DNA from 2 places in the Exiguobacterium sp. s16 genome. Region 2 is predicted to be linked to the other one. Evidence: a T-box and tRNA genes for the amino acid it is inferred to sense, from the RefSeq annotation. Region 2 holds a T-box; the other holds one or more tRNA genes.

Region 1 (8,035 bases), on a different contig from region 2:
TGCCGCGAAACCTTTCGCGAGTTCTGGATCGTTTTTCGTTTCACCAGGGTAGAAACGGACGTTCTCGAGAACGACGACGTCACCTTCACCAAGTTTTGAAACGGCTTCTTCTGCGACTGGACCGTACGCCTCTTCAACGAGGGGCACATCTTTGCCGAGAAGTTCAGCGAGACGTTTAGCGACCGGTGCGAGTGAGTACTCGAGGTTCTTCTCGCCTTTTGGACGGCCGAGGTGGCTCGCCAAAATGACTTTCGCGCCGCCTTCGATCAAGTGTTTGATCGTCGGAAGAGCCGCTTGGATCCGCGTTTCATCTTGAATGACGCGATCTTTGAGTGGAACGTTGAAGTCAACGCGGCAAAAGACGCGTTTCCCTTTTACATCGATGTCACGAATAGACTGTTTGTTCATAACCTTCGCCTCCATATGTCGTGCGTGTCAATTTCATAAATAGAGCGGAGAACAATCTCTTGTTTCCGCTCCTATTTGATTCTATTTAGTTCACGAACTTACTTCGCGATTTCAGCGAAGTGCTTGAGTGTGCGAACCAATTGTGCAGTGTAAGACATTTCGTTGTCGTACCAAGAAACTGTCTTAACGAGTTGCTTGTCGCCAACTGTCATTACTTTAGTTTGTGTCGCATCGAAGAGTGAACCGTAAGTGATTCCGACGATGTCAGAAGATACGATTTCGTCTTCAGTGTAACCGAATGACTCGTTCGCTGCTTTTTTCATTGCTGCGTTGATTTCGTCAACAGATACAGTTTTCTCAAGAACTGTTACGAGCTCTGTGAGTGAACCTGTAGCAACTGGTACACGTTGTGCCGCACCGTCAAGTTTACCTTGAAGTTCTGGGATAACGAGGCCGATCGCTTTAGCCGCACCAGTTGTGTTCGGTACGATGTTTGCTGCTGCCGCACGTGCACGACGGAAGTCGCCTTTCGGGTGTGGAGCGTCAAGCGTGTTTTGGTCGCCTGTGTAAGCGTGGATTGTTGTCATGAGACCTTCAACGATTCCGAACTGGTCTTGGAGAACTTTCGCCATTGGCGCCAAGCAGTTTGTCGTACAAGAAGCACCAGAGATTACTGTCTCAGTACCATCAAGGATGTCGTGGTTTGTGTTGTAAACAACAGTCTTCATGTCACCTGTAGCCGGAGCCGAGATCACAACTTTTTTCGCGCCAGCTTTCAAGTGAAGCTCCGCTTTTTCTTTTGCTGTGAAGAAACCAGTACATTCGAGAACGATGTCAACACCGAGCTCGCCCCATGGAAGTTCTTCTGGGTTGCGGTTAGCAAGTGTAACGACTTTCTCGCCGTTTACGAGGAAGTGACCGTCGTGTACTTCTACTTCTCCGTCGAAACGACCTTGTGTCGTGTCATACTTGAGAAGGTGAGCGAGCATCTTCGTGTCAGTCAAGTCGTTGATTGCAACAACTTCGACTCCTTCGTTTTTGATGATCTCGCGGAATGCCAAACGACCAATACGTCCAAATCCGTTAATACCAACTTTTACTGCCATAGTTAATTTCCTCCTTAGGGTAGAAGCTATTTATTGAAGAGCCAACGGGGGTCAACTCTTTAATAACGATTTAATAATTCTGTCGCCGCACCTTCGTCTGTGACGAGGATGATGTTCGGCGTGTGTTTCGCATATGCGGCAATCGCTTGTGCCTTCGATTTCCCTCCGGCGACCGCGATGACGGTGTCCATGTCGTCAAGCTCCTCTAATTGGATCCCGACCGTCTTGACCCGATGAACGATTTCACCTTCGGCGTTGAAGTAATATCCGAACGCCTCGGCGACGGCATCATGCCGTTCGATCATCCACAAATGCTCTGGTGACGCGTGACGGCGTTTCGCCATCGTTTCCGCCTCACCAATTCCATGTACCACAATTCGCGCCGCTCTAATCATTTCCAGGACATTTTTTATGCTAGGTTCCTCCACCATCCGCTCGAACGTCTCTTGCGAAACCTCGTCCGGAATGTGGAGTAAATGATAGTCGGCATGGGCCCGGTCGGCCATTCGAGAACAGACGGTGTTCGCCTGTAACTCAAGCGTCTCCCCGAGTCCGCCGCGTGCCGGCACGAAATGCATCGGCCGTTCTTTTTTATCGGGCGACATCATGGCCGCAACCGATGCCATCGTCGTCCCGCCTGTGACCGCGATGATATTGTCGTCAGGCGCCAGTCGCGCTTTCAGCTGCGTGACGGCGGCCCGACCGATATCTCGCTGGACCCAGAACGTCTCGTCGGAATCACCCGGTACGATGACGACTTGGCGAACGCCTAGTTTTCGCTCGAGTTCTCGTGCGACTTCCGAGATTCCTAGGATCTCTCCCATGACCTCGTGCAAGTCTCTGAGAACGTTTCGGCCCGATTCCGTAAGGGAAATACCTTGAGTAGCGACCATCAATAGACCTTGGTCTTTCAAAAAGTCGACTTCTCGTCTTAGGATTCGTTCCGTCAGCCCGAGGCTTGTGGCGAGTGTCCGGCGGCCGATTGGCTGCATCAACCGGACGTAATGTAAGATGTCGTAACGATGTCGGAGCGTATCGAGCATGTCGGGAACGATTTGCTTCTGAACTTGAATCAGCTGCTGGATCATACTCATTCCCCCTCGACTTAAAGCATGGACAATTTTTGTCCCACTTTTATATTTGCGTCCCGCCGCTACGACTTCATCTTATCAATGACCTTTCCGTCTTGCAACCCCTTCAAACGTTTTTTTTCGATGTAAGCGTATACTTAACAAAATCTTCAACTTTACTGTCATCGTATCGCCCTTGACTAATGACGCGCCCCTCGTGTAAGACGACGGGGATCTCGAACAAGTACTTCGCCTCGAGTTCTTCGTTGCCCGTGATGTCGACCTGCTCGAGTTCGAACGGATAGTCTTCCATGAGCCATTCGAGCATGACGAGTGCCTCCTCGCAGAGCGAACAGTTGGCACGCCGGTATAATGTCAGCACCATGTCAGTCCCCTCCTTTCCATAGTTGTCGTTCCCGCTCCCGCGAGTTCCCAAAACCGAGCGCTTCCCGATAGTTCGCCACGGTCCGTCGTGTCACCGTATAGCCGATCCGGGCCAACTCTCGCATGAGTGCGGCGTCACTCAAAGGTGACGTCTCTTGTTGAATCAGTTCGGCGAGCGCCTTTTTCACCATGAACGGCGATTGCCCATGATCCGTGGACCTGACGAAAAAGTGGCGCCACGCCATGACACCGCCCTCGGTCGCCACATACTTTCCTTGGATGGCCCGTCCGACGGTCGACTCGTGCTTGCCGATCCGTTCGGCGACTTCTTTCCGCGTCAACGGATGCAAGACGAGGTTGCCGTCGAGCCAGTCCGCCTGACGTTCCGCGATGACCGTCCATACTGAATGAAGCGTCGCGTTCCGCATCTCGAGCGTCTCGTGCCACCACTTCGCCTCGCGGTCGTCCCCGATTCGAGTCGCATCGAGCGTTGGGCTGAACCATGTTGTCACAAGCTCACCGTCACGCCGGACGACTTCGAGTTCCGGTACGATATGCTCGGTTCCTTCATATAATATTGGTGTTTTCGGTAACGTCGCCACGATACGGGTCACCCGGTCGAACTCGGCCACCGAGATGTCGAGTCGGCCCGGGATGTCATCAACGTTCGCGTCGAGCGCCTCGAACACGTCCAAGACGAGCGGGTCGTCATGTTCAATCGCATGCCGGTATTGGCAGTCACGCTCATTCTTCGCCCCGATCCCCGTCGGTTCTAAAAACAAGAGCGCCTGGCGTGCCGCCTCAATGTCCGCCACATCGACCTCGAACCGATGGGCGAGCACGAAGTCACTATCAGGTAAGAGGCCGCGGTGGTCTAGCGCGAGGACGAGCCGCTTTTGAAGCATACGTTGGACCTCGTTCCCACTTCCTTCCTCGATCTGTTCGAACAGACGCGACTCGAACCCGCTCGCCGTGTCCTCCACCCATTCGACCGCGCCGCTGCCGATGGCGATGTTCGGGTTCCGCTTTGACAAGCGGCCAAGCTGAAAAGCGATCGCGGTCCGGTCTGCTTCGAGAACCGGAAGACGCCTGACCATGTCCTGGGTCAGCTGTTGCTTTTGAAGTTGCTGTTGTTCTTGGCGTTGCATCGGTCACACCCCTCTCATTTCCTATTGTAGCGAAAGGCGGGAAAACGCGCTCAAAAAAAGTGAGACGAACAGGATTGCTTTTTTAAAAAAACAAATGTATAATAAATCGTGTCAGAGAACATGCACCCGTAGCTCAGGGGATAGAGCACTGGTTTCCGGTGCCAGGTGTCGGGAGTTCGAATCTCTCCGGGTGTATCATAGCAAGAGGTCAGGCAGATGCCTGGCCTCTTTTGTCGTTTTAGAATCGTCAAACCGTGGAATAGGTCAAAAACGATGACTATCGTTTGACCAACATTGACTATAGCGGTATGATATGTTTACAACCTACATAAAGGAGGCAGATTCAATGTTAATTCCAACAGTTATCGAACAAACAGGTCGCGGGGAACGCGCGTACGATATTTACTCACGCTTGCTCAAGGACCGCATCATCTTGCTCGGAAGTGCGATCGACGACAACGTCGCCAACTCGATCGTTGCCCAGCTCCTCTTCCTTGCAGCCGAGGACCCAGATAAGGACATCTCACTTTACATCAACAGCCCGGGTGGTTCGATCACTTCCGGAATGGCGATTTATGACACGATGAACTTCATCAAACCGAACGTGTCGACGATTTGTATCGGAATGGCCGCATCGATGGGTGCCTTCTTGCTCCAAGCCGGTGAAAAAGGCAAACGCTTCGCGCTTCCAAACGCGGAGATCATGATTCACCAACCGCTCGGCGGTACGCAAGGTCAAGCATCGGACATCAAGATCCATGCTGAACGCATCATCAAAATGCGCGAGAAATTGAACCAAATCATGGCCGACAACACAGGCCAGCCGCTTGAAGTCATCGAGCGCGACACAGAGCGCGACTACTTCATGTCAGCTGAACAAGCGAAAGACTACGGTCTCATCGACAAGGTCATGACGCGTTAATGACGCAACCCCATCCTCCTCAGAGGATGGGGTTTTTGTTTACTCTTCGACCTCGACCCCGAACACATAGCGGCTGTCCCCACGCGGCCACTCCCCGCCCGTCTCGAACAAATAGACACCCGGTTCGTCTGGGACGACGGGTTCAGACCGTACGAGCTCACCATCGATGATTTGATGGAATGAGGCGTTCGACGGCTCGGCATGGAACTCGACATCAATCTCGGCACCCGGTTCGACGGGCACGAGCTGCAAGTCGTCCGCTTCCGGCAACCCATGGTCTTCACATACCGCCTCGTCCCCATTGGACCAGCAGAACGTCGACTGCTTCACCTCGGCCGTCACCGACCCGACCCGTACCGTCGGGAGCGGTGGTTTGATCGAGGACTCCGACTTCCAAAACGAGGTGGCGAACAACGCGCCGCCGACGAGAATCAACCCAACCACGACGATCCATAACCCTTTTCGTCTCAATTCGCTCATCTCCTTTGTATTTTGTATTCCCGTTCCACGAAAAAGAACGACCCACTTTTGTGAGTCGTCCCGTTCATTTCGGGCGTCGGAGCCCTTTCATCATATAGCCGCCTTTAAAGTCGATCGGGTCAAATGCGACGAGGAACGCCTTCGGCTCATACTCCTCGACCATTTGCCGCAAATCTTTCATCCGTGTCCGCGCCGCCAACACGTCGAGACGATAACGGATACCGTCACGTCCTTGCCCTTGGTAGTGCGTCACGCCATAACCGCTGTCGCGCATCTTTTGGATGAGCTCGGCCGGAAACTCTTGCGTGTGGACCTGGATCATATTGTAGCCGATGGCAAGCTTCCGCTCGACGTAACCGCCGACGAGAATCCCGAGCCCGAATCCGACCGCGTAGACGATCATGCCGAGCGTCGTCAAATCTTGGAACACGATACCGAGCGCAAAGATATAGATGAGCGTCTCAAGCGTCCCGAACAACCCCGCAATCATCGTTTTTCCTTTGACGAGCATGATGGTCCGAAGCGTCAGCACCGGTACGTAGACGAGTTGTAATACTAGGATGAGCAAGATTTGCCCCATAGGATCGACCTCCATTCGAATTCAATATAACCACTATTCCAAATTTTAAGGCCGGATGCAACCAAAAAAGGCTGACCGCAGTCAGCCTTTCGCAATTATTTGTCTAAGTTATCCACGCTCGTGAGCAGTTCATAATCTTTGCGGATGACCTGATAGATGGCGTTCGTGTCACCTGACAATACTTCTTCCGCGCGCAATTGGTTGAGGAAGAGGCTTGTCGCGAACGTGACGAGGGCGCTTTTCGGGATCCCGATTTGTTTCGCACGCTCCGTGATGACCTGGTCTAAATCAGCGTCGATCGTGAGCGAGATTCTTTTCTTTGCATTCGACATAATCATGAAGCTCCTTTAAGTTACATTTCTAAGTCCTATACACAATTGCTAATTATATAGGAAGAATGGTTTTGGTGCAACCGGGGTCACGATGAGCTGATTTCTTCACCGTTTCGCACCTTGTCCGCGATCTGGTCGATCTTGCGGAGCCGATGGTTGATCCCCGATTTCGAGATCGGTCCCGTCTCGAGCATCTCGCCGAGTTCTTGGAGCGAGACGTCTTGATGGGTGACCCGGAGCTCGGCGATTTCCCGGAGTTTGACCGGTAAGATTTCAAGCCCGACCGTGCGCTCGAGGAACTTGATGTTCTCGACTTGGCGGAGCGCCGCCCCGACAGTCTTGTTCAAGTTCGCCGTCTCACAGTTGACGAGCCGGTTGACCGAGTTGCGCATGTCTTTGATGATACGCGCGTCCTCGAAGTCGAGCATGCCGCGCGTCGCCCCGATGAGTTTCAGGAAGTCCGAGATCTTTTCACTCTCTTTGATATAGAGGATGTGCCCTTTCTTCCGCTCGAGCGTCTTCGCGTTCAAGCCGAAGCGGTTGGCGAGGTCACGGAGCGCCTGGTTATGGTTCTCGTACAGGCTGTACACCTCGAGGTGATATGACGACGTCTTCGGATGGTTGATCGACCCGCCGGCAAGGAACGACCCGCGTAAATAGGCACGGGCGAGGTTCTCGTCACGTGTCATGTCCGAGTTGAGCGTGCGGATCATCTCGTAGTTCTCCCCGAGGATTTCAAGGTCTCGAAGCATCGTCTCGGCACGCTGGGCGACCCGGACGATATAGACGTTGTTCTTCTTCAACCGCATTTTCTTCCGTACGAACAAATCGAGATGATGGTCGTACAGCCGTTTCATGAGGGAATAGATTCGACGTGCGATGGCGGCGTTCTCGGTCGAGACGTCGAGCGTCATCCCTCGCCCTAAAGCGAGCGAGATGACGCCGTTCATCCGGACGAGTGCGGATAGTTCCGCTTTCGCCTCGGCATCGGTCACGACGAGTTGCGTCAATTCTTTTTTGACGTCAGAGGCAAAGCTCATGCCGGTCCCCTCCTTTCTGTTCAATCACAACTTATTTCAGCTCAAGTTCTTGGAACGAGCGTGGTTTCTTGATGCGCAGGACGCGTTGCATGACGAGTCCGGCGATGGCGTCCGAGTCGTGGCGGATATAGTCACGGTTATAGTCGACGATGTCCCCCGCGAGCACGTTCGTGCCGTAATTTCGAAGCTTCTTCCGATCGAAGCGGACTTCTTCCGAGCCGTCCTCGAGGTAACGCTCTAAATAGATGTCCTCGATCGGCTCGTTGTTGACGACGATCGTGTCGACCGTCGACTTGCCGAGATATGCCTCGATCGATTTCAAATGTTTCATCGCGTCATACCCTTTCGTCTCACCAGGCTGCGTCATGACGTTGCAGATGTAGACGACCGGTTTACCCGAGCGGACGATGGCGTCACGCACTTCTGGAATCAAGAGGTTCGGGATGATGCTCGTATACAAGCTCCCTGGACCGAGCACGATCAGATCGGCGTCCTCGATCGCCTCGACGACACCAGCCGCCGGCTTGATGCCTTCCTCGAGCAAGAACAGACGCTTGATTTGTTT
Region 2 (8,035 bases):
GCGTAGCGCCATCGGACTAACGCTTGTCCTAATCGTTCCATCCCTGTCCACTCCTCTCCATCTAAGAAGACTGTTCCCGTTTTTTTCGGGATTCACCAAGTCTTCGTAAAAAAATCCTGAACCATGGTCTGGTCCAGGAGCGTCAACGCTCGAACACTTGAAGCCAACTATGGCAAAAGCGGCGTGGCGTTGACAAGACGACAAGTCGGTCGCCCGGTTCGTCCAATAAGACGACTTTCAGTAATTCAGTTTCAGCACACACTTCAGACGAGAACACTTCGCGATCGCGTTCAAACAGTTGGAACGACGTCATCGATGTGATCGCGGTCGTCTCGCCGATTTGATCGACGATGGCCAGATCGCGGTCACCTCCGTATGGAATCATCCAAGACGCACTCGACGCAACATTCTCGACCACGAACTGTTGATTCGGTTCGTCGTACAGCGTCACGAGGCCCGGTGCCGTGAATCGTTCGAAATCATAGGTCGGCTGATAGGCAAGTTCGATGATACTCCCGAACTCGGGGACCTCTTCGTAGCGGCTATACCGGAACGTGTGGTCGTTCAAGTTCAAAGCGACAATGTCTGATTCGGCCGAGTAAAGAAACAGGTCGTCTCCTGACCAGTGGTGCAGGTTACTGAACCAATCGTCATGAAACGTCCGTGGGATCGGATGACGTTCCATCGTCCCGTTTGTTAAATCCATGACTCCGTATGTCTGTAAATCCCGAAACAGCGCGACGGCTCGTCTGCCATGAGGCTCAATATATAGTGCGCACGGTGCCCATTTCCACTCGAGTTCCCATCGGATTTGGAACGTCTCGTCAAAAAACAGAAAACCGGTTTGCGCCAAATACAACATCCATCCTCCACCAACGCGCTCCAACCATTCAACCGTTTGATGAAATTGATAGTCTGCTACTTGTTTGTACATTTGATCACTTCCTAGTTTCAGCTTAGCAACGCCCCACGCATTTTTCGATTTTGAATGTGTTCACAGAACACATTCTCCATGCGCCTGATTTTCCTGTATACTGGCATTAGCATACCCTGAATGTGAAAGGAGGAACCTCAATGCGCCCACTTCAACTCTCTCCCGAGACGGCGGTCGAGCTTGCTAAAAAGCTGAACGTTCCGCTCGAGGAGCTCATGCATATGCCAAAACACATCATCGTGAAGAAGATGATGGAACTGGAGGCAGCCAAAACTGAAACGAACGAGGAAAAGGAGACGGAATGACGTCTCCTTTTTTTTGGTTACTGCTGTTTGTTCTTGCGTTTTTTCGCGACGTACCAGAGACCAAGGATCGCAAGGGCAGCCCCGCCGGCGACCGCATATTTGCTGTAATCCGGGCGGCGTTCCGTCACGACGAGCGTCGAGAGCGGTGCCACAGTGACATGTCGTTCTTCAAGGAGTCGCGGCGCTGTCAAATTGACGGTATGGTCTTCAACGTGGACCTCGAACTTACCGGCTGGCAGCTTCACCTCGACCGCTTCCTCGAGCCCGTTATGGTAGACGAGGTGACGTTCGACATACCCTTCGACGTGGCGACTCAGTTCAAAGGCGATCACCCCTTCTTCTTCATCGAAGAAGCGCAAATGTTTGCGAATCTGCTCCGTGTTCTCGAGACGGAACAACGGATATTGTTTCCGCAGACTGATCAATCCTTTCACGTATTCGACGCTCGGTGTCTCCTGCTCGGCCCGTGTCCAGTCCAAACGGTTGACGACCTCACCCGAGTTGAAGCTGTTCTCGTCCCCATCTTTTGTTCGGAAGAACTCTTGACCGCTATGCAAGAATGGGATGCCTTGACCGAGCATGACGATCGTTGTCGCGAGGCGATGCCGGCGACGACGTGTCGTCTCGTCATCGTCCGGGTTCGTAACGGCGAGCTTGTCCCAAAGCGTCAAATTGTCATGACACTCAACGTAGTTCACGACTTGGTTCGGTTCATCGGCAAAACTCTGACTTGTCACCGCGCCGGCAATGCCGCGCTTGACGTCCGCCGTCATATCCGCGTTACCGCTGATCCAGCCTGGCAAGTCCTCGATGAACACGTCCCCACGGACGCCGTCGCGAATCGCGTCGTTGAACTGGGCGATACGTGGCATCTTATGGGCGTTATGCTGGTTCGCTTTCTTGCGGACCGAGAGCGGCGTGTCGAGATCCCATCCTTCTCCGGTGACGAGAATCGATGGGTCGATGCGATCGAGTGCTTTCCGGACTTGGTTCATCGTCTTGACGTCATGGAGCCCCATCAAATCGAAGCGGAAGCCATCGATCATGAACTCTTTCGCCCAGTATGAGACACATTCGACGATCAACTTCCGCATCATCGCGCGCTCTGAAGCCGTATCGTTCCCACACGCCGAGCCGTCGGCGAGCGTTCCATCCTCGTTCAAGCGGTAATAGTAATCGGGCACAAACTGACCGAGCGGTGTCGTCAATGCGTCATACGTATGGTTGAACACGACGTCCATGATGACACGGATCCCACGGTCGTGCAGTGCCTGGATCATCGCCTTCACCTCGATGATGCGAGCGGCCGGGTCATCGGCAGACGAGGCGTACGAACCTTCGACGGCGAAATAATGGACCGGGTCATAGCCCCAGTTATAATTCGCCTCGCTCTCACGCGACTCGTTCACCGAACCGTAATCGAAGAACGGCATGAGTTGGAGGTGTGTGACGCCGAGCGCGGTGATATAGTCGAGCGCGGTCGGATAACCGTTCGGCGTTTTCGTGCCGACCTCGGTCATCCCAAGGAATTTGCCACGATGCATGACGCCGCTGTCGGGATGGCTCGTCAAATCACGGACGTGCGCTTCATAAATGACCGCCTCTTGTGAAGAGTGGAAGAGCGGACGTTCTTTGACCCAATGGTCCGGGTTGAGCGCTGACGGGTCGAGCAGACACCCGCGCTTCCCATTGACACCGACGACTTTCGCATACGGATCGAGCGACTCGACACGTTTGCCTTCGACGGTAGCTTCAAACACGTAAAAATATCCTTCGAATGAAGCGCGGTCGAGTTCAAGGACCCACGTCCCTTTCTCGGCCCGTTCGAGCTCAATCCGTTCGAACTTTCGTGCCCGCGGCGTCCGGTATAGTTTTACGGTCATCTCTTCGGCGACTGGCGACCAGACCCGCAACCGGATGATATCACCTTTAAACGTCACCCCGAGGTCTTTGCCGTGATACGCCATATGGTCTAAATCTACATTTGTCTGTTGATCGATAGTATGTTCCATCTCTTTCACTCCTTCACTACTTCAAATCTGCTATCATTATAACAAAACCCTTGTAAAGGATGGATGAAACATGGCAAAAGACAATTCTTTTGATATTGTGTCAGAAATGAACCTCGAAGAAGTGAAGAACGCGATCCAAATCGCCGAGAAAGAAATTTTAAACCGTTACGACTTTAAAGGATCGAAGAGTGAGATGTCACTCGACAACGGCGACCTCGTCCTCGTATCGGATGACGACTACAAGCTCGAGCAATTGAAGGACGTCATGATCTCGAAATTGATCAAGCGCGGCGTGCCGACGAAAAACCTCGACTACCAAAAAATCGAGCGCGCCCTCGGTGGCACCGTCCGTCAGCGCGTCAAGTTGAAGAGCGGCATCGATAAAGACGATGCGAAAAAAATCAACAACGCCATTAAAGAATCAAAATTGAAAGTGAAGTCGCAAATCCAAGACGATCAAATCCGTGTGACGGCCAAGTCACGCGATGACCTCCAAGCCGTCATGCAGCTCGTCCGTGAGCTCGAATTGTCTGTCGATGCCCAATTTACGAACTACCGATGAAGCTCGCCATCATCAGTGACCCGCACGGTTCGTTTGATGATTTGAAGGCCGTCCTCGAGTCGGTCCGGCGTGAGACGGAGCATATCCTCTGCCTCGGCGATTTATATGAATGCCACATTGGCAAAAAGCGACGGAACGAACGGTTCCACGAAGTGTCCGACGTCGTGACGTACGATCCGGATTACGAGGCGCTGCTCACGTTCCCGAGCCTGCGTGGCAATCAAGAAGAACGGATTGACGAGGTGCTCGTCGTGTCGCATCCAGTTAAGACGCGGATTTCATTATTACCGGAACAGACGACGCTCGATGAGGCGTTGTTCTTGCATGGCCATCAAGTGAATTGGAGTCCGGACTGGGAACCGATTGTCGAGAAAGGCAAGTATCCGCTCGTCTTTATCGGCCACAGCCATATCCCGGGGATTTACCGGAAAGGCCGTTCGATTCCCTGGGAAATCGGGAAACCGTTCACATTGAAGAAAAAACGGTACGTCATCAACGTCGGCGCTGTCATCTTCGACCGGGAATGGTGTTTGTACGATACAAAAACCCGGACAGTCACACGAATGAAGGCATAGGAAAAGGGACCCCCTCAAAAGGGTCCCTTATTTGTGCTTACATTTCTTCTGGAGCTTGAACACCGATCAGACGGAGTCCTTCTGTCAATACGATCGTCACCGCTTTGACGAGGGCGAGACGCGACTGTTTACCAGCATCTTCTTCGAGTACACGGACATGGCCGTAATACTTGTTGAACGATTGCGCCAAGTCGAGGACGTAACGGCTGATGATCGACGGTTCACGGCGCTCATGGGCACGTGTGATCACGTGTGGGAACGCGTTGAGCATCGTCACGACGCCCCACGTGTGGTCGTCATCCGCACCCGTGAATGTCGAGCCGTCGTAGTTGCCCTTACGGAGGAGCGAGTTCGCACGCGCGTTCGTGTACTGCACGTACGGGCCTGTCTCGCCTTCAAACTTGAGCATGCTGTCGAGGTCGAACTCGATGTTGTTGATGCGCTCGTTCTTCAAGTCGTGGAAGATGACCGCGCCGACACCGACCATACGTGCCACGTCGTCCGCGTTCGCAAGTTCTGGGTTCTTCTGGGCGATGTTGCCTTGCGCTTTCTCGATTGCTTCTTTCAGCACTTCCTCGAGCAAGACGATGCGACCTTTTCGTGTCGACATCTTTTTCCCTTCTTGCAAAATCAAACCGAACGGCACGTGATGCATGCCATCGACGAAGTCGTAGCCGAGTTTACGGAGGACCGAGAACAACTGCTTGAAGTGAAGCGCCTGTTCGCCGCCGACGACGTAGTTCGCTTGGACGAAGTTATACGTCTCATGACGATAAACGGCCGCTGCCAAGTCACGTGTTGCGTAAAGCGTCGCGCCATCTTTCTTTTTAATCAAGCATGGCGGCAAGTTCTCGTCTTCGAGTGAGACGACCATCGCCCCTTCACTTTCGACGAGAAGGTTCTTCTCTTCGAGCATGGCGACGATGCGGTCCATCTTGTCGTTGTAGAACGCCTCACCGTGGAAGCTGTCGAACTCGACGCCGAGCAAGTCGTATACTTTTTGGAACTCTTTGAGCGACTCGTCACGGAACCATGTCCATAGCTCAGTCGCTTCTTCGTTGCCGTCTTCAAGTTTCTTGAACCAAGCACGGCCTTCGTCCTCAAGTTCCGGTTGCGTCTTCGCCTCTTCATGGAAGTGAACGTAAAGCTTCAACAATTCGGCAATCGGATGCTCACGTACCGCTTCCTCGTTGCCCCATTTTTTATAGGCGACCATCAGTTTTCCAAACTGTGTCCCCCAGTCCCCAAGGTGGTTGACCCCAACGACGTCGTAGCCGTTTTTACGGGCGATCTGGTTAATGGCGTTCCCGATTACCGTTGAACGGAGGTGTCCCATCGAGAACGGTTTGGCGATGTTCGGTGACGAGAAGTCGGTCACGATTGTCTCGTTGCGGGTTGCGTGCGTCGCATAGTCCGCTTTTTCGTCGAGCACCATGTTGATGATTTCTTGTGACACGACGTCACGGCTCAAGAAGACGTTCACGTATGGTCCAGCCGCCTCGACTTTTGTGAACAATTCATCGTTCAAATCGTTCGCGATATCAGTCGCGATCATGACCGGCGCTTTCCGGTAGGCTTTCGCGAGTTGGAAACAAGGGAAAGCAAGGTCCCCGTGTGCCTCATGTTTTGGTTTTTCAATTAGAGCTTCAATTTGGTCGAGCGTCAACTCGTCCCCGATGACACGGGACAAGGCTTCCGCATATTTGCGTTCATAACTCATTACAATTCCTCCTTATAAAATTTTCATAAAAAAAACGCCCTTTGCACAGATGCAAAGAGACGGGATGGCCCGCGGTACCACTCTTCTTGCCTGCTTGACGCAGACCGCTTTATCGGTGATAACGGGGGTCCCCCGGCTACGCCTACTAAGGTTCGGGCAGCATCTCAAAAGTGCGTTTCGCGATGTTTGTCAGCCTAGGCTCTCACCAATCCCTAGGTCGCTTTGTTGACGGAACGATCGTTACTCTCTTTTTCATCGACTTTCGTCTATGTGGTTGAAAAGCAATTTCATTATAGAGGATATTTCATATAGACTCAATGCTAGAATTCCGCCATTATGATGAATAGGCAGGACTCGGGCATGATTGTGCCGAATCTCCTACCATACATATCGAATTTTCCCACATAGGAGGGAACCATGAACCATTTTCGCAAGATGTCCGTCCTTGGTTGGAGCATATGGAGTGTTTTACTCATATCGACGATCACCTTGTTCGCCACAGGCGTATTGAACATACCCGCCATCGAGCCGTTGCCGTTCATCTTGATCGCGCTCCTTGTCATCATTTTTCAAATGGACTCCATCGAACGGAAAGGCGTCTACTTCACGTTTTCGGAAAGTATCGTCCTCATCATTTTCTTGTTTTTTGATTTCGAGACGGCGCTTTTCGTCAATCAGATTGGTCTCCTCGTCTTCCAGTTCGTAAACTTGAAACCGCGCGTCGCGCTTCGACGCTTCCGCTTCACGTATCCTTGGAACGCCATCACGTCTTTCTTGGAGATTGCCATCCCAGCCGGTGTTTACTTGGCACTTGGTGGTGTGACCGGTCTCGGCTTCTATTCTCAAGACTCGTTCCTGCCGCTCGCCGGTTTGATTCTGGCCATCATCTTGAACACGATCGTGCAAAAGTATCAAGTCGGTTGGTGGTTCCGCGTCGACATCCCGGTCCGCGATTTTCTGAGCATCGCGTTTTATACGTATATCGTCAGTCTCGTCTTCATTTTGGCGGCCTCGTTGTTCCGGGAGACGAATTTACTCGTCGTCAGCAGCATCGCTGCCGCGTTGACGTTCTTCATCAAGCGGCTCATCATCCAAAAAGGCCGGCAAGACGCCTTTAAATCGTTGATTGAACAGTATGACGAGGCAAAAGAAGCCGTGTCGTTATCGCAGAGCGAGGCGCAAGCCATCGAAGTGTTTCTCAGTCAATGTGAGCGGCTCAATCACTATGACGAAGGGTTCGTCGAGTTTAAACTGTTCGACCGTACCCTGTACTTTGATTTGAAGACGCGTCAGCCGATTGACCGTCACATCGTGTTCGATTTGCTCGATCACGCTTATCCGAACGAAGCCTCGGTCGAATATGAGATGCGCTTCGAATGGGACGCACCACTGTCGAACGAATTTGACGACGACTATCATAGTTTCATCTCGGTTCGGTCCGAGGAGATCGAAGGGATTCGCACGTGGCTCGTCATGACGGGTGAACACGTCTATGGGTATCCCTCGACCATCCAACGTGAAATCGTCAAACTTCTCAAGTCGTTCAACCGGACGATCAGCCGTTGCCATGAGCGCGACCGTCTTTACACGGAAAGTCGGACCGACAGCTTGACGCTGCTCGCGAATGCACGCGCGTTTTACGAATACGGGATTCAACAAATCTCGGACGGTTCGATGTATCCGATTTCGGTCGCGATGCTCGACATCGACTTTTTCAAAAAAATCAACGATTTGCACGGACATCAAGTCGGGGACAGTGTGCTCCAAGAGTTTGGACGGCGGATTCGCCAGGCACTCCGCACCGAAGATTTTGCCGCCCGTTACGGCGGTGAAGAGTTCATCTTGCTATTGAATCGTTGCGATGTCGAACAGGCAATCGAGATCGCCGAACGGATCCGGCAACAAATCGAGAACAAACCGTTCCACG

The links. A T-box is a leader RNA that pairs with one kind of tRNA and senses whether it is charged. The one in region 2 lies ahead of argS (arginine--tRNA ligase), so its partner is inferred to be a tRNA-Arg.
Region 1: it encodes a tRNA-Arg, which carries the amino acid that the T-box ahead of argS (arginine--tRNA ligase) is inferred to sense. The anticodon was not compared.

The regions. Positions count from the first base shown of each region.
Region 1 covers NZ_JACSLM010000002.1:24,710-32,744, reverse strand. Annotated here, with positions in the region: gene KNP86_RS03730 (phosphoglycerate kinase) at 1-408, opposite strand, end outside; gene gap (type I glyceraldehyde-3-phosphate dehydrogenase) at 507-1,514, opposite strand; gene KNP86_RS03720 (sugar-binding transcriptional regulator) at 1,574-2,602, opposite strand; gene KNP86_RS03715 (glutaredoxin family protein) at 2,712-2,969, opposite strand; gene KNP86_RS03710 (RNA polymerase factor sigma-54) at 2,971-4,116, opposite strand; tRNA gene KNP86_RS03705 (tRNA-Arg) at 4,239-4,311, shown strand; gene clpP (ATP-dependent Clp endopeptidase proteolytic subunit ClpP) at 4,463-5,038, shown strand; gene KNP86_RS03695 (hypothetical protein) at 5,078-5,518, opposite strand; gene KNP86_RS03690 (DUF2179 domain-containing protein) at 5,583-6,098, opposite strand; gene KNP86_RS03685 (hypothetical protein) at 6,194-6,430, opposite strand; gene whiA (DNA-binding protein WhiA) at 6,517-7,470, opposite strand; gene KNP86_RS03675 (gluconeogenesis factor YvcK family protein) at 7,502-8,035, opposite strand, start outside.
Region 2 covers NZ_JACSLM010000011.1:36,236-44,270, forward strand. Annotated here, with positions in the region: gene KNP86_RS14035 (MMPL family transporter) at 1-41, opposite strand, end outside; gene KNP86_RS14040 (hypothetical protein) at 143-934, opposite strand; gene KNP86_RS14045 (YycC family protein) at 1,075-1,239, shown strand; gene pulA (type I pullulanase) at 1,257-3,251, opposite strand; gene KNP86_RS14055 (YajQ family cyclic di-GMP-binding protein) at 3,322-3,813, shown strand; gene KNP86_RS14060 (metallophosphoesterase family protein) at 3,810-4,388, shown strand; gene argS (arginine--tRNA ligase) at 4,426-6,108, opposite strand; T-box leader at 6,161-6,373, opposite strand; gene KNP86_RS14070 (GGDEF domain-containing protein) at 6,526-8,035, shown strand, end outside.